Regions from separate parts of the Colwellia sp. BRX8-5 genome, predicted to be linked through region 3. Evidence: predicted binding sites of a transcription regulator. Region 3 holds the regulator's gene; each other region holds the start of a gene.

Region 1 (5,942 bases), on a different contig from region 3:
GATTGTTGATGCTCTTCCAAACCGAACATTAGTTCATCAATAGTTAAATAATTATCAATACCAATAGATGTCAAGTCATCACGCATTCGTTCAGGGCTATGTTCAATTATCTCTTTGCATCTTTTTAAGCAGACATCAAACTCTGTGTCAGGTAATATATTTTTTATATCTAATTCAGGATGGCGTTGAATTGAATCAAAAAGCCCTTCCATTAATTTTGCACCAATTGACGGAGTATTAGAACCATACAAAGACACTAATAAGTAGGGGCGTGAATCTGTATCATCGTTAGGTAAAAAGACTTGTTCTAATTGAGTTGATAACTCTTGCTCTTTTATATTATTTAACCGTTTTTTAAACTGTTCAAAACAAGATGTACTAGCACCATCCCTAAGGAGCTGTGCGATCACTACAGAAAGGTGACTTTTCCCCGAACCATAACTGCCATATATATTTAATGCTCGTTGTTCTTTAAAAGCTGATGGAAGAACAGCTTTACATATATGTTTAAAAACTTTTATTGAAGCTTGAGTTGGACTGTAGCTACCAACTAAAGAAGAATTATTAAGTTCTTGTTCCAGTACAACAGCAGCTTGACTTTGGTCTGCATGGATTTGTACAATATCGTGAATATTCATATTTATCTCAATTATCTAGTTGGTAGCTTTAATAGGTAGCCATAAAGAAGTTTTAATGCCATCAATTCTTATTTCTTTATAATAATTAATATTTTGCTTCCTAAATTCATCACTATCCGCAAACACAATAATAGTATTACTAGATCCATGACTTAGAGACCTATCAGACCAAAAAGCTTGCTTATCAGTGAGTTGCCAATTAACAAACCACTGTTCCGGCTTTTGAATAATTAGTCCGTTGGATGAGGAGTATTTTTTTACTTCACTCAAAAACTTTTTTCGCCCAACACCATAATCAGGTGCAACATGATTTGATGGATCATCCCAAATCTGATAACCCGGTAATGCAATCCTTACAGCTCTAGTTAATTCATTTACCACTTTAAGGTCTTTACTGGAAAAACAAATATTTATATATCTTAAATGAGATTTTAGATGGTACTTTTGAATATTCTCAGTTATTAGTTTTTGTAAAAATGCTAAATCCATATGATTAAGACACTATAGCCAAGTGTCATCTCCTTGTTGAAGTAATAATTTTAAAGCTGTATTCGGCTGGCAAAGTTCTTTAAAGGTAATAGATTCAAGGTCAGCAGCTTGGTCAAATCCAAAATACTCTTTCCATTGATTCATTTGGCTCATTCTTTGTAAATTTTTCTTAAAATCAACTTTAGACATGCATAAGTAGTTATTTATTCCAGTGTCAATTAAAAGTTTAAAATCAATACTTTGTCTACTTTTAAAAAATGTAAACCTTGTTAAAGATAACCCATAAATAATGGCTTCATCCGTAACTTTAGGTGTTCCTAATTTTATTTCTGTAGCTTCTGCATATACCCTATATTCAACTAAACCTAGATCCATAAGAGGGCTATCAGAAGAAAATATTTTTTTCACTCCATCATAAGCTGAGTCAACACTAGCTTCAGCGTATGAATCAAGAGTTTCATACATCCTATCTTTGATATCTTTTTCTTTTAACCATTCTTTAGTAAATGAATCTAAATTTTTAAATAGTGTATTGTAAGGCTCCCCTTTATCAGAAAGGGTTAATTGAAGGTGTATTGCCCACCATGTTGCAGATCTATCCAGTTGCGAGTCGTTTTGCTCTATAATCAGTCCTAATTCAGACAACCCAGTACTATTTTTTGATAACTGTGTTGATTGCATCCAGCCATTAATTGATTTAACTACTGCTGAGCCGGCAATGAATTCTCTCATTGCAACTCTTTGTGCCTGCGTAGTAAATATATCCGGATTAGCTTTCAACATTTTAAGGCCGGTACTTAACCGCCACTTAGTAATTGAAAATTTATTATTGCTAATTAATGCCATTAAGAACCTCTTTATAAGTAACAAACAATTTTATTAACGTTTCAAATAAAAACTAAATAAAACTAGTAAACAGAGCATATGAACGATTTCTAGAGAGGGAGGGAGGATAAGATCTTAGCTATAAAATAAATATCATCGGCTCCATCCAATTATTTAAATATTATCATTACACCTTAACCGTAACATCATGTTAAATCAAAGCATTTATTGTAGTTTTGTACAAAGAGTCATCAACATAAAGACTTACCCTAAATAAACTGTTCTTATATACAGACACAGTTCAGTTTTTACTTTCATAATAAAGAAAATAGTAATACCATCTCTTCTGGACAACTTCTCCAGAGACTCTCGAATCAATGAAAGCAAAATTTTCCGGACACGATACATTCCCTTTAAGATATGGATGGCTTTACAAAGCTGTTAACCATATGAATTCAGGCCATTTTTTGAAAACGTCTAAGAATGAGGATGTTGAAAAAGCGGTGATAGAACTCGGTGTTGGTAAAAATATGGTAAATGCCATCCGTTATTGGTCGGATTGTACTAGTGTAATTTACGATAAAGTAAATAAAGTCCCTTCGGTTACCGAACTGGGTAATTATATTTTTGGTGATTTTGATATACATCAGGGGAAAGATCCGTATTTAGAACAGAAAGGTTCTATTTGGTTAATTCATTTTTTACTTAACTTTGATGACGAATCTTTAACTTCATACCGATATTTTTTTAACTTTTCACATGTGCAAAGTTTTGAAAAAGAAAAATATTTATTCGACTTTGTCGAAGATGCTCAGAGAATTTGTCAAAATGATGGTATTACGGATAAAAGTCTAAAGAAAGATCTTGATTGTTTTTTGCATACTTATTGCCGAAAAAGAAAAGCTAATTCAGCTAAAACAATTAAAATAGACGAAGATCATTTTTCATCTCCTTTAGCTGAATTAAGTTTAATTAATGACAACGGTAATGGATTTTATACAAGTCCTCTTCGCGAACAACAAGATTTACCTATCGAAGTATTCATTTATGCTGTAGCTAGATTTATGAATTTAACTATTGATTTAGAGGACGTTAACGTTGAGACAGAAGAATTAACTATTGGTTTTGACTCTTTACTAAGTAATCCATTTTCCCCTGGTAGAATATTTAGATTATCAGAACATGGTCTTGGCCAAAAACTTGATGATGCTCAGCTTACTACAAATGGTGGATTAACTTGGGTTGATTCTAGAGGCTTGAGGCAAATTTCATGCCCCATTAATTTAATAAAGAACCCGATTAAAATTCTAAATAAATACTATGGAGTTGAATGAAATGTCATCTTTGATTGATATCAACCAAAAATACAAGAGTTCTACTCGTCTAGATAATGACGCTTTTAATTATAAAGACTTCATAGATAGCTTCATCTTACATGGTACCGCTTTAAATGTGCTTGATACTATCAGCAGAGATTTCACTAAAAGTGAACAACGTTGTTTTACCATCACAGGGCCTTATGGCACAGGTAAATCAACTATTGCACTATTCTTAACGCAATTACTGTCTGATAATAAAAATGTACGAAACTATGCAAATGCAAAATTAACAGCTAGCTCTAAGGAAAAGGACTTTCAATCAAACTTCAATATAAAAAAAGGTTGGAAAGTTGTAAAGCATGTTTGTGGTTTAAATGTCCCTTCAGCAACTATTACTTGCTCTATTTTACAAACACTAGAACATGAATTTATTGAACAGGATATTTTTCAATTAAACGATGATGAATGTCTCACACTAATTGCTTCAACACTTGATAAGGGTGTTAAATCTGACGGTGTAATCATTTTATTAGATGAAATGGGGAAAGCATTAGATTATCAATCAAGAGAAAATAAAGACTTATATTTTTTTCAAAACCTTGCTGATGTTATTCAAAAATCTAAAACGCCTGCAATTTTAATTGGCTTCTTGCATCAAGCATTTAGTGAATATTCTAAAGTAATGAACGCTTCAGCTCAAAAAGATTGGGCTAAAGTACAAGGTCGCTACCGCGACATGGGTTACATCCCTTCTATTGATGAATCGTTGGTATTAATTGGTGACTCAATAGCCAAGACAGACGAAGTAGAAAAAAAATTAGTTCAAGAGAATGATAGCTTAATTTCTTCAGTACTTAGTTACTTTCCCTCTCAAACTGACCGAAAAGTACCTCTGTTAAACTCTTTACCGTTAGATCCTATAGTAAGTTTACTATTGGGCCCTATATCAAAAAGAAGCTTCTCTCAAAATGAACGAAGTTTATTTGGTTTTTTAGCATCCAATGAAAAAAGGGGGTTCAAACAGTTTATTGAGCAACATTATCCAACAGAATTGAATGTTGAAACTAAGAAACTTGACTTGTTTCACCCTGAGCTATTCTGGGATTACCTACAATACAACCTAAATCATATCATTCTGGCAAGTTCAGACAGTAAGGTTTGGTTGGAAGGCCAAGATGCAATTTATAGAGCAGAACAAAAAGGTTCTGACTTACATTGTCTAATAACCAAGACCATTGCACTGTTAACTTTATTTGGTTTTCAACACCAACTATTTGCAAAAAGAAAGCTCTTAATTAGCTACTTCAGTTCACGAGGATTTTCAGAACACGATGTTACTTTAGCCATAAAAGAGTTAGAAGAATGGACTGTAATTATCTATCGTCAAAAGCACGATGCATTGTTTGTTTTTCAAGGCAGTGATATCGACATTAATCAATTAATCACGGATACAATAAGAGAGATTAAAGATGGTGTTGATTGGACGTCTCAAATCTCTCAAGCAAATAATATACTCGCAACAGCTCATTACCATAAGACGGGCACAATGCGCTGGGCACAAACAAAAATAATTGGAAAGCATAATTTATCCGAAATAGTGGACTTAGATACAAGCCCTGTAAGCGGAGATACTTTTTTGTGGTTTGTGCTACCTGTAGAAGAGTCTTTATTTGAAAGAGCAAAAGCTATTGCTGATAATAATGAACATATTATATTAGGCCATCAAGCTCAATTTTCTATATTAAAAACACAGGCAATTGAATTGATTGCTTTGAATAAAGTATTAAAGGAGCATAAAGAAATTAGTCATGACTTTATTGCAAAAAATGAAATTAATCATCGTATAGAACTAGCAAAACAATCTATCTTTGAAGCAACTGATAAAGCTTTTAAAACAGCACAATGGAAATATGATTCACTGTTACTTGAAAATAAAACGTTGGCATCAATAACATCTTCGATTGCCGATCATATTTACAATAAAGCTCCTGTGATTAAGAATGAGCTAGTAAACCGCTCTAAACCATCAGGTAGTGCTAACTCTGCAATTAAGAAATTGCTTATCGCAATGGCTGAAAATTTTGAAGAAGAGAACTTGAACTTCCCTGCTGGTAGTTTTCCAGCGGAGAAAGGATTATATTTTTCATGTTTGAAAAATAAAAAACTCCATACAGAAACTGAAGGTGTTTTAGGCTTCAGTCAACCAAGTGATGTAAATCTTAAGGCGTTATTTAATTCTGCAAGTCTCCTTATCAAAAAGCGTGGCGATATTGTTTGGTTAAATGAAATTGATGATCTTTGGTCTCATAAACCTTTTGGTGTTCCTAAGGGGATTAGATCCATTTGGATGCTTGCCTTTGTAATGACACACCTTAAAGACTTTGCATTTTTTGACAAAAATGATGCGACAAACGAACATATGTTCATTACTGCACCAGATGAAGAGTTTGTAATAAAGTTAATGCTTAAATCGTCTTTTGTTGGAGTCCAACTCGTAAAAGTTGATCAAGAAAAAACGGCGTACTTGAATGAATTGGCAATTGCTCTTCCAAACTTTAGTGGAGATCCTACACCACTAGCAATTGCTCAAGAGTATGTTACATTATTTACAGGCCTTTCAACTTGGACTCGTAATACAAAGTCATTATCCGAAACAGCTAAAGATTTTATC
Region 2 (5,942 bases), on a different contig from region 3:
CGACGGCTTGTTCGTAATTTTCTTCGGTAATTAAGCGCTTAAATACAGCAGAGCCAGTAACATTAGTTCGTTCGCCAACGTTAACAAATAATGAACTTTCCTCTATGGTTAACGCTTCAAGCCCGGACAAACGACAAGCAATTTTCCTGGCGCTAATTTCCCTAGGTTTTACATTGGCAACCGCATCCGCCATACCTTTTATATGCGCTGGCGTTGTACCACAACAGCCACCAATAATGTTAAGGAATCCCGATTCAGCCCACTCATTGACATGAACATTCATATCTTCGACGCTGAAATCGTATTCACCAAAGGCATTAGGCAAACCTGCATTAGGATGAGCTGAAACAGCAAAGTCTGATATTCGACTCAATTCTGCCACATATTGTCTTAGTTCAACCGGACCTAATGCACAGTTCAAACCAAATGAAATAGGTTTTGCGTGGCGCAATGAATTATAAAAAGCTTCGGTGGTTTGTCCTGACAATGTTCTGCCTGATGCATCAGTAATGGTACCCGAGACCATTACAGGTAAACGTAACTGTAATTCATCAAAAACAGTTTCAACCGCAAAAATAGCCGCTTTAGCATTTAAGGTATCAAAGATAGTCTCAATAAGAATAATATCTGAGCCACCTTCAATCAGTGCTTTCGTTGATTCTATGTAGGCATCTTTTAATTGATCAAAAGTCACATTTCGATAAGCAGGATCGTTAACATCGGGTGAAATAGAACATGTTCTGTTCGTTGGCCCTAAAACGCCGGCAACAAACCTTGGTTTATCAGGGTTTTTAGCGGTGAATTCATCCGCTGCTGCACGGGCTATTTGTGCCGCCGCTAAATTGATTGCCGCACTGTACGACTGCATATCGTAATCTGCCATCGCAATCGTGGTGGCATTAAAAGTATTCGTTTCAATAATATCAGCACCCGCTTCAAGGTATTCATAGTGAATAGCTTTAATTACCTCGGGTTGTGTAAGCACTAACATATCATTATTGCCTTTGACATCAAGATGCCAATCAGCAAACTGTTCACCTCGGTAATCTTGTTCTTCAAATTTATAGGCTTGGATCATCGTCCCCATAGCACCATCTAAAATAAGAATTCTTTTTTGTATTTGTTGCTCAAGACGACTAAATGATGCTGATTTTTTCATACGATTTCTCTACTTTTACTTTCAAACTTAATTTAATGACTAGATATATCCGACACTGTTTATATTTCTGCGTCTGGGTGTATTGCTTTAATATTTGTTGCATCTAGCTTGTACGGTGTGATCTGATAAACATAATAGTTTAACCAATTAGTAAATAATAAACTGGCATGACTACGCCATGAACTGTGTGGCACTTTTGTTATGTCATCATCAATATAATAATTATTGGGCATAACTGCATTAACATCAGCCTTAAGATCACGTTGAAACTCTTCATCTAGCGTGGTTGAGTCATATTCTGGATGTCCGGTTAAATAGACTTGTTGTTTATTTTTGCTCGCGACCACATAAACGCCTGCTTGTGGAGATTCAGCTATAATTTTTAATTCAGGAATTGATAGGTAATCAGACTTATCAATATATCCAAATCGTGAGTGTGGGACATTAAAAAATTCTTCAAAGCCGCGGGTAAGCTGTTCTTTTTGGTCGATGGGGCTATGCTGAAAAACACCAGATAATTTTTCTTTTCTTAAATGTCGTCGCAATCCATAGTGATGATATAGAGCGGCATGAGCAGCCCAACAAGAAAACATTGTTGAGGTGACATTTTCTTCAGCCCAATCAAATATTTCACAAATTTTATCCCAAAAAGTTACTTTCTCGTATTCCATTAACGCCAATGGTGCACCGGTTATAATTAAGCCATCGTATTGAGTATTTTTAATGTCATCAAAGAGGCGGTAAAAATTATCTAAGTGCTCTTTCGGCGTATGTTTCGATTCATTGGCGTGAATACGCACAAAATCGACATTTATTTGTAAAGGTGTATTAGACAATACCCGTAATATTTGAACTTCTGTTTCAATTTTATTAGGCATTAGATTGAGAATAGCGACTTTCATTGGGCGAATTTCTTGACTTGCCGCTCTACGCTCAGACATTACAAAAATATTTTCTTCACCTAAAATAGACAAAGCAGGTAATAAATCTGGAATTTTAATGGGCATAGCGTTTACCTAATCAAATAATGTCAAACAAGCATGAACACTTCGTTCTCTACTTTCATTTATTAACTTATATTCTGGCTACCAATCAACATACAGGTTTCGACTAACTCAAGCACTACGAATGATAACGGATATATAAATATTATCATTTTATGGTACGTGGATTTTTAGCTATGTCAACATCTAAACGTATAGACGTCTATAATGTTTTTTACGTTAATATTATTTGTCATCTATAACCCTAGCGAGTAAATATTGGTGGAACTAGCCTAATAGAGTGCTACGTAGATAAACGGGGGGTATTGGGCAGTAAAGATGCTTAGGTAAAATACTATATAGCACATTAAATAACGATAGCATAAGAGAGCAAAGTCACTAATTAGATATAAAAAAGCCACTGTAAATACAGTGGCTTAATAATTGTTTAAACTTTTATGTTTAATGTGTAATGTGTAATGTTTATTCTACAGCTTCTTCTTCTTTAGCTGGTTTTTCACTTGCTCTTACACTTTTAATTAACAGTAAGTCGCGTAAACGCTTATCAAGTTCTTTTGCCATTTCAGGTTTTTCTGCTAAAGATTTAGCCGCATTTGCTTTACCTTGGCCAATACGATCGCCATTGTAGCTATACCAAGAACCGGCTTTTTCAACCATGTTATGCAAAACGCCTAAATCAATTAATTCACCTAAGCTGTTAATACCTTCGCCATATAAAATCTGAAATTCTGCTTGTTTAAAAGGAGGCGCTATTTTGTTTTTAACCACTTTTACGCGGGTTTCGTTACCAATAATTTCGTCGCCTGCTTTTACAGCACCGATACGTCGAATATCTAAACGAACAGAAGCATAAAACTTAAGTGCATTACCACCCGTTGTGGTTTCAGGAGAACCAAACATTACACCAATTTTCATACGAATTTGGTTAATGAAAATAATCATGGTATTAGATTTTTTCAAGTTACCTGTCAACTTACGCATTGCTTGTGAAAGCATACGGGCTTGTAATCCCATATGAGAGTCACCCATATCGCCTTCAATTTCTGCTTTTGGTGTAAGTGCAGCAACAGAATCGACAACAATAACGTCTATAGCACCTGAACGCGTTAGCATGTCACAAATTTCCAATGCTTGCTCACCGGTATCAGGCTGAGAAACAAGTAATTCGTTAATGTTAACACCTAACTTTTCAGCATAAATAGGGTCAAGTGCATGCTCAGCATCAACAAAGGCACAAACTTTACCGTTACGCTGAGCTTCAGCAATAACTTCAAGCGTTAACGTTGTTTTACCACTTGATTCAGGACCATAAATTTCAACAACACGCCCAAGTGGCAAACCACCCGCACCGAGTGCAACATCAAGCGCCAATGAACCTGTAGAAATGGTTTCAACATCCATGGTGTTATTATCACCAAGCTTCATAATTGAGCCTTTACCAAATTGTCTTTCAATTTGACTTAATGCTGCTGCTAATGCTTTTTCTTTATCGTCTTTCATGTTTGTTCCGCCGATGTTGCTAAGATTTCGTTTTGATGAAGCAAGTATACTGTATGACCGTACAGTATCAAGCTTTTTTACAACTATTTTAATTATATTATCAAAAACAAAACAAGGTGACTTATAAGTTATTGATAAAAAAAAGAATAACAAGCACCGATAACTTTTAACTATTACTCATCAAAAAGTTACTATTTATATTATCACGGTAAAATCCTTGCCTAAACTTTATCGTATTCAGTAAAAATTTTAGTTAAATAAATAGAGTCTAAATTTGCCAGTTATGACATAATTGCCACCTTACTCTTTCATTGAACTTATGAGTTACCGCATAGAAATGACCACAGCAAACTTAGACTTATCCTCACACACCCCTATGATGCGCCAGTACTTAACCATTAAAGCTGAGTTCCCTCATATTTTAATTTTTTATCGCATGGGTGACTTTTACGAGTTATTTTTTGATGATGCGAAAAAAGCATCTGATTTGCTCGATATTTCATTAACCGCTCGCGGCAAGACAGGTGGCAATGCAATACCTATGGCAGGCGTTCCCTATCATGCGGTGGAAAATTATCTAGCAAAATTAGTACAACTGGGTGAATCTGTTGCTATTTGTGAACAAATTGGTGACCCAGCAACCAGTAAAGGCCCTGTTGAACGTAAAGTTGTTAGAGTTATTACCCCAGGTACGGTGAGTGATGAAGCATTATTACTTGATAAGCATGACAATCTAATTGTTGCGGTAAGTGAAGGTAATAATAAGTCATCGCAACGCTTTGGGCTGTCTTATCTTGATATGACCAGTGGTCGCTTTGTACTGACTGAGCCAAATACCATTGAACAGTTACAAGCTGAACTACAGCGTTTATCTCCTGCTGAATTACTCTACAGTGAATCGTTCTCAGTGCCAGGGTTACTAAAAGGCTATCAAGGATTAAGAAGAAGACCTGAATGGGAGTTTGATTTAGACACAGCTACTAATTTACTAAATACACAATTTGGCACTAAAGAACTTTCTGGCTTTGGTGTTGGTGATAAATCATTAGGCTTAATGGCCGCTGGTTGTTTATTTCAATATGTAAAAGAATGTCAACGCAGTGCGCTTCCTCACATTCGAGCCATTATTTGTGAGTCTTCTGCTTCTGGTGTCATTTTAGATGCGGCAACTCGTCGTAATTTAGAACTCACGCAAAACTTACAAGGTGGCTTTGAAAATACCCTAGCATCGGTATTAGATAAGTCAGCGACACCAATGGGTTCTAGATTACTAAAACGTTGGTTACATTTTCCTTTACGTGATTTAAACATATTAACTGCACGTCAAAATGCAATTAGTGAACTATTGTCACAAGATTTAACGACTGAATTATTTAGCCAACTTAAATCTTTTGGTGATATTGAGCGTATTGTTTCTCGCATTGCCTTACGCTCTGCGCGTCCAAGAGATTTTGCTCGTTTACGTAATGCTTTAAATCAATTGCCTGAACTTCAGCAACATTTACAAACTTGTCAGCAAGCACATATCACTGAATTAGCGTCAAAAAGCTTTCCAATACCCGACTTACACGACTTATTACAGCATGCTTTAGTTGAAAACCCACCCGTTCTTATCCGTGATGGTGGCGTTATTGCCAAAGGCTATCATGAAGAACTTGATGTCTTACGTGACTTAAGTGATGGAGCAACTGAATTTCTTGCCCAACTCGAAGCGCGTGAAAAAGAACGTACCGGTATTAGTTCCTTAAAAGTAGGCTATAACAGGGTTCATGGCTTCTTTATTGAAATGAGTCGTACTGCCGCGAACGATGTACCTGATGATTATATTCGCCGACAAACCTTAAAAAATAACGAACGTTTTATTACCAATGAACTAAAGCAACACGAAGAAAAAGTGCTTAGCGCACAGAGTAAGTTTCTCGCCTTAGAAAAACGTTTATATGATGAATTGTTCGATTTAGTGTTACCTGATTTAGAAAAACTGCAATTACTTGCTCAAGCTGTCGCAGAACTAGACGTTTTAAATACCTTTGCAGAACGCGCAGAAAGCCTAAATTATGTTAAACCAAGTCTAAGCCAAAATGACGGTATTGAGATTAAAGCCGGTCGTCATCCTGTCGTTGAGTTAATGACTAGTGAGCCCTTTATTGCTAATCCTGTTACCTTAAATAATGAACGTAAGATGTTGATCATTACGGGTCCTAATATGGGCGGTAAATCAACCTATATGCGTCAAACAGCGCTCATTGTTTTATTGGCTCATATTGGTTGCTATGTCC
Region 3 (5,942 bases):
TGGTTTCTATGGCCAGTAAGATAAAAAAGTAACTGAACAAAGAGAAAAAATCTTGCAGGATCGGGGGGGTGTTTATGTAGTTACCTGCGAAGATAACACCCGAAATAAGATCAATGATAATAGCGAGAGAGAAAAACTGCCAGAACAATTTTAATGAACGTGATCTGGTCTGTAAATAGCTATGAACAACAAAGAATACTGCGGTAGCCTGTAATAATATAGTAGGAAGTGATAGCAAAAAAGCAGAGGAAATATCAAGCGTGCTGGTGATCGTTGCATAGGGTAATAAGGTTAAAATTATTGTAATAAATAAAAGTGTTTTTTTATTAAAATATAGCAATGATGTGATCCAATATTAAAGTGACGTTTAGTATGTTGCCTAATCATGAGGCTAATTATTTTCTCCTTTAATAAATATAGTATACATTAATTTAACACTATATAAATGAATAGCCAGCTTTCACTGGCTATTTATATCGTTGAGTAAAAAGGCTAATTTTTCAATATTAGCATTCGACAATTGCCGATAATCAAAATAGGGACACACAATTAAATTTTTAGCTTTATCAATAGCAAATTGCTCATCTAGCCAAGTGAAATTAGCGTTTAGTTGATTTGTCGCTAACAAATTTTTGGCGTAGGTTTTTCCACAAATAATATGCAGAGTTTGCTTAGTGGTTGATAACTGAGGCGGAGAAAATAATAAAGCCGTTTGAGAGCCTTGCTGCAGCAAAAATCGCTCTCGATATTTTTGCCAAGTTGGCGCAAGTGTTGAGTAAGCGAATTTTTCTTTATCGAGTGCGTAAAGCAGCTTCGCATAAACATTGAAAACTTTCCGCCAACCATTGCCACAAGCTTGATTAACCATCTCTATTTCGCCCAAGGTTAGCGGCGATAGACAAGATAATTGCTGATATTCAAGCATACTCGGTTTATTGCCAATATAAACGGCGACGCTAAAGTTTGAGCAACCTAAACCAATAACATTCAATGGTACTTAACTCATTTTACGTGGGGGGTATGTTGAATTGTAAATTTATAATCGAGACAAGTAAAACGTCCTTAAAATTTTTTTGCTTGAATGTATGTAGTTACTGGTAAAGTTAGATCGATTGAAGATTATCAATGTCTAACAGATAACTAATATAAAATGTTAATATCGTATAGCTTTCTATGGCTATTTAAAGGTCCACGCGAGAAGTTTATCGAAAAAAATGACATTACAAGGGTAATGGTTTCAAATTTTGTTGGAGAAAACTGTTTTATATTTTATATTTGTGGCAGCTAAAAATATATTGCTTAGCTGCTGTTTAACATGACTACAGTATCAATAATGAATTCTAAAAAAAAATGATGGAGCGCAGCTATGAATGAAAAAATTGCAGCACTTAAGTCAGACCTAGCGCTACTTAAAGAACAATTTAGTAAAAAAATTACTGATGCAGAAACTCGTTTAAAAAATATGATTGAACAAGAAAGCTTAGATACTTCGGTTGAACGTGGCTATAAAATTCAAGCTTCTTTTGAAGAGCCAGCAGATTCTTTAGCTAATGGTGAATGTGTAATTTTACTGCATGGGCTTGCACGTTCGGCTAACTCCATGAAAGCTATTGAAAAACGATTGTTAGCAGAAGGATATTTTGTGATAAATATCAACTACCCTTCTAGAGATTATTCGATAGAAGAGTTGGCTGAAAAAGTGATTTCTAAAGCGCTATTAATTTGTGAAAATCGCCAAGTTAACTTTGTTACCCATTCAATGGGCGGTATATTAGTTCGCCAATATTTAAGTATGCATAAAATACCTAATTTACATAAAGTCGTGATGCTAGGTCCACCAAACAAAGGCAGTGAAGTTGTTGATAAACTAAAAAATACACCTGGTTTTAGTTTCATCAATGGTGATGCGGGTATGCAATTAGGTACCGGCGAATTCAGTGTCCCTAGTAACCTTGGCAATGCTAATTTTGATTTGGGTGTTATTGCCGGTAATCAAAGTATTAATTGGATATTATCAACACTTATTCCTGATAAAGATGATGGTAAAGTTTCGGTTGCTAGTACCAAACTTGATGGTATGAATGATCACATTGAAATGGAAACGACCCATCCATTTATGATGAAAAACGAAAAAGTTATCGAACAAGTTATCCATTATTTAAAATCAGGGAGTTTTCAAAAATAATTCGACTAGAAAACTTGCCTTTACTAACGACCTGTATATACTCACAGTAACAACTGTGTAAATTTACAGGCTCCCTATGCTAAATGAAATCAGCGAATTACGCCCTCTAACGAACCGACAACAACAAGTTTTTGATCTGATCAAAGACAAAATAAGCGATACGGGCATGCCACCAACGCGTGCTGAAATAGCCAAGTTTTTTGGCTTTAAATCAGCAAATGCAGCAGAGGAACATTTAAAAGCTTTGGCTAAAAAAGGCTATATAGAAATGTTGCCAGGTACTTCTCGCGGCATTCGTTTGACTGAGAAGTTAATGGAAGAAGCCGGTTTACCTTTAATCGGCAGAGTGGCTGCAGGTGAACCTATTTTAGCTGCAGAGCATGTTGAAGATCATTACAAAGTTGATGGTAATTTGTTCCACCCAGCTGCTGATTACTTATTGAGAGTTAATGGCGAAAGCATGAAAAATATCGGCATACTTGATGGTGACTTGTTAGCGGTTCATCAAACGACCGATGTACAGAATGGCCAAGTAATTGTTGCTCGTGTCGAAGAAAATGTTACGGTTAAACGTTATAAACGAGAAGGTAACATCGTTTACTTACATGCTGAAAATGATGACTTCTCTCCTATAAAAGTCGATTTGTCTGATCAAGAGTTTAATATTGAAGGGTTGGCTGTTGGCGTTATTCGCTCGGCAGACTGGATGTAATTAAGTTAACCTATCCAATAAACTTGGTGGTAACTAAGCCAATTTATCTAACAAATATAGTATTAAATATGTAAAACTGCTCCGCAAACTTTAGTGTATAAAATAGGCTAAAGTTTGCTTTTCTAACCTTTCGTATTCTTTTCATGCAAACCTTTCTCTTTACTAAGAATAATTTTCATTCTAAAGCCCATTCAAACAACTTTATCTTTCTCTGATTAAAAAACAACCAAGATCAATTTTTACAATACGCGTATTTATACTCAGCTGTTTATTTTTAATACTACGGCTACAGCCCTTTGTTATTAGGCCTTTGCCTGTATTAGAGTTGATACTCTATTGTTTTTATTGGTTTTTATTTTAAAATAGCTCGATTTTTAAATTGACCCAGATCAACTTTTAAGTAATTCTAGTTTGGAATGTGTACAAATATAAATATAAGGCGATGTTGTCGACGCTAACTGGTTGATAACAAAATCGCTAAGAAAATAATAAAAATCCGTACTAAAGGATGTGTTTTGTCCTAGGTATCAAGTTTTAAACTTTTATAGGGTGAAGGAGATGTCGTGTGAAAAGACGTAACCTAGGTTGGCTGTTGTTGGGGAGTGTTCTTTCCAGTTCAGCTTGGGCAGATATGCAATTAAATCTGACCAAGGGTGTAACAGAAGTAAGTAGAGATGTTTACGATCTACATATGCTCGCAATGTATATATGTGTAGCAATTGGTGTGGTCGTTTTTGGTGCTATGTTTTGGTCAATGGTTTTCCATCGAAAATCCAAAGGGGCTAAATCAGCAGATTTTCATGAAAGTACAAAAGTAGAAATCCTCTGGACAGCAATTCCCATTGTCATTCTTATCGCTATGGCTGTACCAGCAACAAAAACACTGATTGAAATGGAAAATAACGACGATTCTGACGTTACCATTCAAGTTACCGCCTCTCAGTGGAAATGGCATTACAAATATTTTGATCAAGATATTGAGTTCTACTCCGTTTTATCGACGCCAAGATCACAGTATGAAACACAAGAAGGTAAACACCTTAATGTTGATGCTGGCGATAAAGTCAAAGGTGAAAATTACCTACTCGAAGTTGATAAACACCTTGTCATTCCAGTTAATAAAAAAGTACGATTTTTAATCACTTCTGACGACGTTATTCATGCTTGGTGGGTACCTGCTTTTGCTGTAAAGCAAGATGCTAACCCAGGATTTATTAATGAAGCATGGACAAAAGTTGACAAGCCTGGGATATACCGAGGTCAGTGTGCTGAACTTTGTGGCAAAGACCATGGTTTTATGCCAATTGTTGTCGAAGTAAAGTCTGAAGCAGACTATGCAAAATGGCTTGATGAACAACACCAACTCAACGCTCAAGCCGCTGCTGCTGAGAAAGCATCTCTTAACGCTTCCGCATCAATGGATGAATTGATGACCTTGGGTGAAACTACCTATATTGCCCACTGTGCTGCCTGTCATCAAGTTTCTGGTGCTGGTCTACCTCCTGCATTTCCTGCACTTAAAGGAAGTCCAGTTGCTACGGGTAGTATTGCCGAGCATATTGATATTGTACTCAATGGTAAAGCGGGTACAGGTATGCAAGCTTATGGTAAGCAGTTAAGTATGAAGCAAATTGCTGCAGTTGTGACCTACGAGCGTAATGCTTGGGGTAACAATACCGGTGATGCCGTACAAGCCGCTGATGTTAAAGGTGCTGCTAAGGGATCAGGCAATGACACAGAAACACCGGTAGCAGTTGCTGAAATGGTTGCTGAAGAAGCCCCAGTAGAAGATCTAACTAAAGTGTACAGCGAAGATGAACTGATGGTTATGGGTGAGCAAGTTTACATGAAAGCTTGTGCTGCTTGTCATCAAGTTTCTGGTGCGGGTTTACCTCCGGCATTTCCAGCACTAAAAGGTAGTGCAATTGCACTGGGTGATATTGCTGTGCATATAGATATGGTTATTAATGGCAGTAAGAAAAACCCTGCTATGGCTGCTTTTGGTAGTCAGTTAACTAAAACCGAAATAGCGGCAGTTGTTACTTATGAGCGTAATGCTTGGGGCAATAACACCGGTGATTTAGTACAACCTGCAGCTGTTGATGCTGCTAGTGCGAAGTAGGAGGATATAAAATGACTACAGACGTTATAGAACAAGAATCGCACGACGATCATCATGATGACCATAAAATGAAAGGCATCAAACGTTGGTTGTACACGACAAACCATAAAGATATAGGTACGTTATATCTATGGTTTGCTTTTATTATGCTATTAACCGGCGGCGCTTTAGCCATGGTTATTCGAGCCGAGTTATTCCAACCCGGTTTACAAATAGTGGAGCCTGATTTTTTCAATCAGCTAACAACCGTACATGGTTTGATCATGGTATTTGGTGCAATTATGCCGGCCTTTACCGGGTTTGCTAACTGGATGATACCTATGATGATTGGTGCTCCAGATATGGCCTTACCACGTATGAATAACTGGAGCTTCTGGATTCTACCTTTTGCTTTTGGGATTCTTTTGTCTACATTCTTTATGGAGTCAGGTGCGCCTAACTTTGGTTGGACATTCTACGCACCACTTTCTACAACCTATTCAAATGGTAGTACGGCATTTTTTGTTTTTGCTGTTCATATTATGGGTATCTCATCAATAATGGGCGCAATTAATATTGTTGTTACTATTATGAATATGCGTGCGCCTGGTATGACTTACATGAAAATGCCATTGTTTGTTTGGACATTTTTTATTACCGCGTACTTATTGATTGCGGTGATGCCCGTGCTCGCAGGTGTGGTAACTATGTTGTTAACCGACACTTATTTTGGTACGAGTTTCTTTGATGCCGCTGGTGGCGGTGATCCGGTATTGTTCCAGCATCTTTTCTGGTTCTTCGGGCATCCTGAAGTTTACATCATGATTTTACCTGCTTTTGGTATTGTTTCGACAATTATCCCAGCGTTTGCTCGTAAGAAGTTATTTGGCTACAGCTCAATGGTTTATGCAACGGCATCGATTGCTGTGTTGTCATTTATTGTT
Region 4 (5,942 bases), on a different contig from region 3:
GTGATATTTATGAAAGTAATAGCCATGCATTAATTGCGATGTTGACTAAACTGAATGTTACGGTGATTAATTTTGGTATTATCGCTGACGATGAACAAGCAATACGCACTGCATTTGAACAAGCCGATCAGCAAGCCGATGTTGTAATTTCCTCAGGAGGTGTTTCTGTAGGTGACGCCGATTATACTAAGTTGATACTTGAACAATTAGGCGAAATTGGTTTTTGGAAAATAGCCATGAAACCCGGTAAGCCTTTTGCTTTTGGAAAATTACCTAATAGTTACTTTTTTGGCTTACCCGGCAACCCTGTTTCAGCCTTGGTCACCGCACATCAATTGGCAGTACCCGCGTTGTTAAAATTACAGCATGCCCAAGCTAAAAAGTTACCGCTATTAAAAGTAAAAACAGCCACCCAATTAAATAAGCGCGCCGGACGCATGGACTTTCAACGGGCGATATTGTCAACCAATCACCAAGGCGAGATGATAGTTACCAGTACAGGTAGTCAAGGCTCAGGAATTTTAACCAGCATGTCGACGGCCAACTGTTATATTGTTTTACCGGCAAACCAAGGCAACGTTCCCGCTAATGAAATGGTTAACGTGCAACTATTTGATGATGTTATTCAGTAGCGTTATCTATTTTTAGCTTGTTATGAACACACAATATGACGATTAAAATATATTGCCTACCGGGTACCATGTGCGATCAACGTCTGTGGCAGGCTTGCATCACTTACTTACCTGAAAATGTGGAGCTTATCCACATTGCCATCCCCGTGGAAAATAGTATTGATAAAATAGTCACTGCGCTTGAACAAAAATTCCCAGTAGGAAGAATAAATTTAGCGGGTTTTTCTTTAGGGGGATATATCGCGTCGGCTTTTGCGCTGAAATATCCTAATAAAATTAACAAACTACTGCTTATTTCTAATATGTCTTATTTGTTGCCACCTGCTCAATTAAAAGAGCGCAGCCGCACGATTGCTTATGTTAAATTGCATGGTTACTCAGGCATCACCAGCAAACGTATAACTGCACTGCTGCATGCAAGCAAACACAACAATCAAGGCATCATTAACTGTATTCGAGCAATGGATATTGAGTTGGGTAAGGAAACACTTATCCATCAATTAACAGTGACCACCCAACGCGAGAATTTATTAGTAAAACTTCCTACGCTTGCCATCCCCATTCAGTTCTTAATTGGTGATAATGACTCGCTGGTTAAGTTAACGCGCATTACCGCTATTTTAACGCAATCGCCGCTGATTTCTTTAATAACACTTGCCGACACCGGCCATATGTTACCGCTTGAACAACCAGAAAAGTGTGCTGGCAATATGATTCGTTTTTTTATCGAGTAATAAGCATTTAAACAAGGTAAAATGACGTATTATTTTTATGCCAAGGAATTCCCGTTGAGCCAGCTTAGTTTTTCCACCTTACAACTCAAACCTGAGTTAATTCAAAATTTAGAGTCTATGGGTTATCAACAGATGACCGACATTCAAGCCCAAAGCTTGCCAACTATTATTGCCGGTGGTGACGTTATTGCCCAAGGTAAAACAGGCTCTGGTAAAACCGCTGCCTTTGGCCTAGGTGTTTTAGAAAAACTAGACGTAAAACGTTTTCGTATTCAAACACTGATCCTTTGTCCAACACGTGAATTAGCCGACCAAGTAGCGAAAGAAATTCGTAAATTGGCCCGTGCCATCCATAACATAAAAATATTGACCCTTTGTGGCGGTATGCCTTTTGGCCCGCAAGTCGGTTCTTTAGAGCATGGCGCTCATATCATTGTTGGCACGCCAGGAAGAATTGAAGATCATTTAGGTAAAGGCACATTGAAATTAGACGATGTGAATATGCTAGTGCTCGATGAAGCCGACCGTATGCTAGAAATGGGCTTCCAAGCCTCCGTTGACTTTATTATTAGCCAAATTCCTCAACAACGACAAACCTTATTATTTAGTGCAACTTACCCGGCAGAAATTGCCGATATTGCTAAAAAAATAATGCAATCACCGACCAAGGTAACCGTTGAGGGGAATCACGAAGAAAGCACCATATCACAGCATTTTTATAAGGTAGAGAATGACAGCGAGCGTATCGACGGTATCCGTTTATTGTTATTAAAGCATCAACCTGAATCAAGCATCGTTTTTTGTAACACCAAAAAAGACGTACAAATTGTTGTCAATGAACTACGTAATTACGGTTTTAATGTTCAAGATTTACATGGCGATTTAGAGCAAAGAGATCGTACCGAAGTATTAGTTCGCTTTGCCAATAAAAGTATTTCAATTTTAGTCGCCACCGATGTTGCCGCGCGTGGTTTAGACATTGATGCGCTAGATGCAGTATTTAATTATCATATCGCTCGTGATAGCGAAATTCATGTACACCGTATTGGCCGCACAGGCCGAGCGGGTAGCACAGGTATTGCTTGTTCTTTTTTCAGTGAAAAAGAAAGCTACAAAATAGGTTTATTAGAAGATTACCTTGACCGAACTATCGAAGGCGAATTACTGCCAGACGCTAGTGTATTAAACGCCTCGGTGTATTCTCCGAAAATGGCAACAATACAAATAGATGGCGGTAAAAAGCAAAAAGTACGTGCGGGCGATATCCTTGGCGCTCTAACTGGCGATAAAACTATTTCAGCTAGCGAAGTGGGAAAAATTCAATTATCAGATAACTGGGCTTATGTAGCTGTAAGTCGAAAGTTTGCCAAACAAGCCTTTAAAAAACTTAGTGATGGCAAGTTAAAAGGTCGTAAATTTAGAGTAAGATTACTATAGTTACTATCGGTTAAAACAGTATTTATCAATAACGAGGTTTTATAAAATGATTGTATTTTAATGAAAACCTCGTATGATACTGTTGTTTTGTACAGTTAATTTTGATTGTATAAGCGGTTTTAAATCGTATATGATAAAACCATCAAGCGTAATATTGATCCTATAAGGGAAAAAAAATGGCAGTTGAAAGTCGATTTGTCGTCATTAGACAAGGTGTGGAGGTAGAAACATTCATGGATAAAAAAGCAGCAGACGAGTATGACAAAATGCTTGATATGGCTGACAGCTTAGCCGAGATGTTTGAAGCCAGCAGCTTTAATATTGATGAAAAAGTGCGTGAAGAACTCTGTATTTATCTAGCTAAGAATCGTGAAGATGTGCTTGTTGCTTTGCAAGCTAAGAAAGCTAAGCCAGAGACTGCTGCTAAAAAGAACGTTACAGCACCAGTTGAAACAGTAAATAGCACTGACTCGTCGCCAGAAATTGAAGCAACAGCAAAAGTAAAAGCGCCACGTAAGGCTAAAGCGAGCACAAGTAAATAAAGTGCGCTGTACTGGTTTGAATTTATCTTTACTTAACACTAGATAATATTGAATTATGTTGTCATATCAGCTCATTCGTAGCGTTAAAAGAAAAACGGTTGGCTTACAAGTTAAGCACGGAAAAATTATAATCCGTGCGCCAAAATATGTTTCTGAAGATGATATAGCGAACATTGTTAAATCAAAAAGCCTTTGGCTGCACAGAAAAATTGCCGAGCAAAACGCACAACCTGCCACTCAAAATAATCATTATCAAAAAGATAGCCAATTGCTTATTAATGGCGAACTTAAAACACTTGATATTCATTATGGTCTATTTCCAGAAATAACGCTTCATCAAGATATCATCATAGCGACTCTCGCTAGTAAATTAAAAATCAAAGTAGCTGATGATATAAAGAACCAAGATAAATATGTAAAGCAACAACTTGAAGCTTGGTTAAAGCAGCAAACTTATGCTTATATTGATGAAAACTTATCTCATTATGCGGAAAAAATTGGTGTTTTACCCAAATCGTTTAAAGTCAGATTATATAAGTCTAGATGGGGCAGCTGTAATAGTAGAAGTGAACTGAGTTTCAGTTCTTTATTAGCCATGACGCCTAAATGGATTATCGATTATGTAATAGTTCACGAGCTTTGTCATCTTAGGCACATGAATCATTCAACTAAGTTTTGGCAATTAGTTGCGCTTAACTACCCTAACTACGCTTCAGCTAAAACGTGGTTAAAATCCCACCAAAACCAATTACAATGGCCGACTCTTTAATGGTCATAATATCCTCGTAGGGGATAAATGAGCGAACAAATAAATCTTTTTATAAAGAAGATAAAATCAATTCAGTATTAGACTAATAAAATTATCAACAATTTCTTCAACTTACATTATATTGTGGCACGAATATCGCTTAGTATTTGAATACTAATTTAAATTCACAGGATATGACAATTTATTAGCCATTGTTATAATCAATAGATGAAGAGATAAATGATGAAATTCAAAACATACAGCTGGAAAGCTATTGCGATTTATACCCTTTCGACAATAATGTCTATCGTGTTAATTAACCTAATAATCACCTTCTAATTAGGTAAAAAAATAAAAGTATCACGGCAAAATTATCACTAATTTTTGACCGTATTATTATTAGCTTGTTGTTATATTGTGCAATTATTAGAGAGATCGTCATTAAAAGCATAAAAAATCAGCATTTTGTACTTTATTAATTAACAGTACCGCTTATTTAAGGTAGATTAACGCCATAAAATAAAAAAAATAAAGGATTACCCATTACATGAGCTTTTCAGTTCTTGTTTGTGATGACTCTAATATGGCCCGTAAACAAGTTTTACGTAGCTTACCAGAGCAACTATCAGCTAATGCACAATTAGCAAAAAATGGTCAAGAAGCTGTTGAACTTTTACGCAGTCAAGTATTTGACATTCTATTTCTAGACCTCACCATGCCTGTTCTAGATGGCTTAGGTGTACTCCAAACCCTAAAAGATGAAAACATTACACCGGCAATTTTTGTTATATCAGCCGATATACAACCAGAAATGCAAAGTAAAGTACTTGAACTCGGTGCCAAAGCTTTTTTACGTAAACCAGTTGAATTAGAAGTCCTTAACACTAACCTAAGAAATCATGGTTTTTTATGAGCAACCTCAACTTAAATGAAGATCAGCAAGATTGTTTACAAGAAATAATTAATGTTGCTATGGGTCAAGCAAGTGACCAACTTGCCCGATACTTAAATACCTTTGTTTATTTAAAAGTACCTAGTATTGAACAAGTCAGTACGCTAAGCCTGCTTAACTCGTTAAACAGTGATGAAAATTCTGCTGCGGTAGTAAGTCAAGGCTTCTTTGGTTACGAAGGCATTCGCGGTGAAGCACTGCTTATGTACAAGCCAAAAGATTCTGATCGACTTGCAGATTTACTGGGCTATGAGCCTGATGAATTATCTGTTGAAGAACAAATTATCGACTTAAGCTCTATTTTAACCACCACCTTCTTAAATGTTTTTGCTAAACAAATAGATAATCAAATGTCTTACAGTGCGCCGCGTTTATTAGCGGGTTCACAAAGTGCAATATCCGATCATCTTGCCCAACAATCATTTAATTGGGACTTAGCTTTAAAAGTTAAAATAACTTATCAAGTTACTGACTATTCATTTAATTGCGATATGGTTTTGTTTATTCCTGAGTCAGCAATTATTAATATAAAAACAGTTATTGACAGAATTTTGGAAGAGTTCTAAATGCTTGCTGATGATATTTGTCCTGATATTGCCAACAAATTAAATACCGGTATTCTCATCATAGATAGTCAATACAATATCGTATTTTGGAATCGGTATTTACAAATTCATGCTAACAAAAAGCCTGAAAATGTTATCGGACAAGATATTTTTATTGTCTTTCCCGAGCTGCCAGAAAAGTGGTTCAAAAGAAAAATTGAAAGTGTCTTTCAACTAAAAACCCAGTCTTTTTGCTCATGGGAACAAAGACATCACCTTTTTGAATTGCCTCATACCCGCCCTATGACGACAGACAGTCACTTTATGGCTCAAAACTGTACCTTTTTGCCGC

Evidence for each region. The regulator LexA, encoded in region 3, represses DNA repair genes until DNA is damaged. The targets are predictions, from matches to a motif close to TACTGTATNNNNATACAGTA.
Region 1: a site for LexA is predicted at 2,229-2,248, ahead of H4J62_RS08475 (DUF4007 family protein). Genes of this name have one in related genera too.
Region 2: a site for LexA is predicted at 3,711-3,730, ahead of recA (recombinase RecA). Genes of this name have one in related genera too.
Region 4: a site for LexA is predicted at 2,881-2,900, ahead of H4J62_RS09935 (YebG family protein). Genes of this name have one in related genera too.

What each region holds. Positions count from the first base shown of each region.
Region 1 is NZ_JACGVR010000009.1:50,334-56,275, reverse strand. It holds gene H4J62_RS08490 (hypothetical protein) at 1-638, opposite strand, end outside; gene H4J62_RS08485 (hypothetical protein) at 654-1,127, opposite strand; gene H4J62_RS08480 (DUF4007 family protein) at 1,140-1,973, opposite strand; gene H4J62_RS08475 (DUF4007 family protein) at 2,330-3,286, shown strand; gene H4J62_RS08470 (AAA family ATPase) at 3,288-5,942, shown strand, end outside.
Region 2 is NZ_JACGVR010000028.1:12,501-18,442, reverse strand. It holds gene metH (methionine synthase) at 1-1,159, opposite strand, end outside; gene metA (homoserine O-succinyltransferase) at 1,219-2,166, opposite strand; gene recA (recombinase RecA) at 2,626-3,663, opposite strand; gene mutS (DNA mismatch repair protein MutS) at 4,001-5,942, shown strand, end outside.
Region 3 is NZ_JACGVR010000002.1:140,659-146,600, reverse strand. It holds gene H4J62_RS02195 (ATP-binding protein) at 1-340, opposite strand, end outside; gene H4J62_RS02190 (DUF6942 family protein) at 461-991, opposite strand; gene H4J62_RS02185 (alpha/beta fold hydrolase) at 1,367-2,185, shown strand; gene lexA (transcriptional repressor LexA) at 2,262-2,897, shown strand; gene coxB (cytochrome c oxidase subunit II) at 3,463-5,019, shown strand; gene ctaD (cytochrome c oxidase subunit I) at 5,031-5,942, shown strand, end outside.
Region 4 is NZ_JACGVR010000012.1:13,309-19,250, reverse strand. It holds gene moeA (molybdopterin molybdotransferase MoeA) at 1-632, shown strand, start outside; gene H4J62_RS09945 (alpha/beta fold hydrolase) at 668-1,366, shown strand; gene dbpA (ATP-dependent RNA helicase DbpA) at 1,388-2,803, shown strand; gene H4J62_RS09935 (YebG family protein) at 2,980-3,345, shown strand; gene H4J62_RS09930 (M48 family metallopeptidase) at 3,404-4,114, shown strand; gene H4J62_RS09925 (response regulator) at 4,641-5,006, shown strand; gene H4J62_RS09920 (chemotaxis protein) at 5,003-5,611, shown strand; gene H4J62_RS09915 (sensor domain-containing diguanylate cyclase) at 5,612-5,942, shown strand, end outside.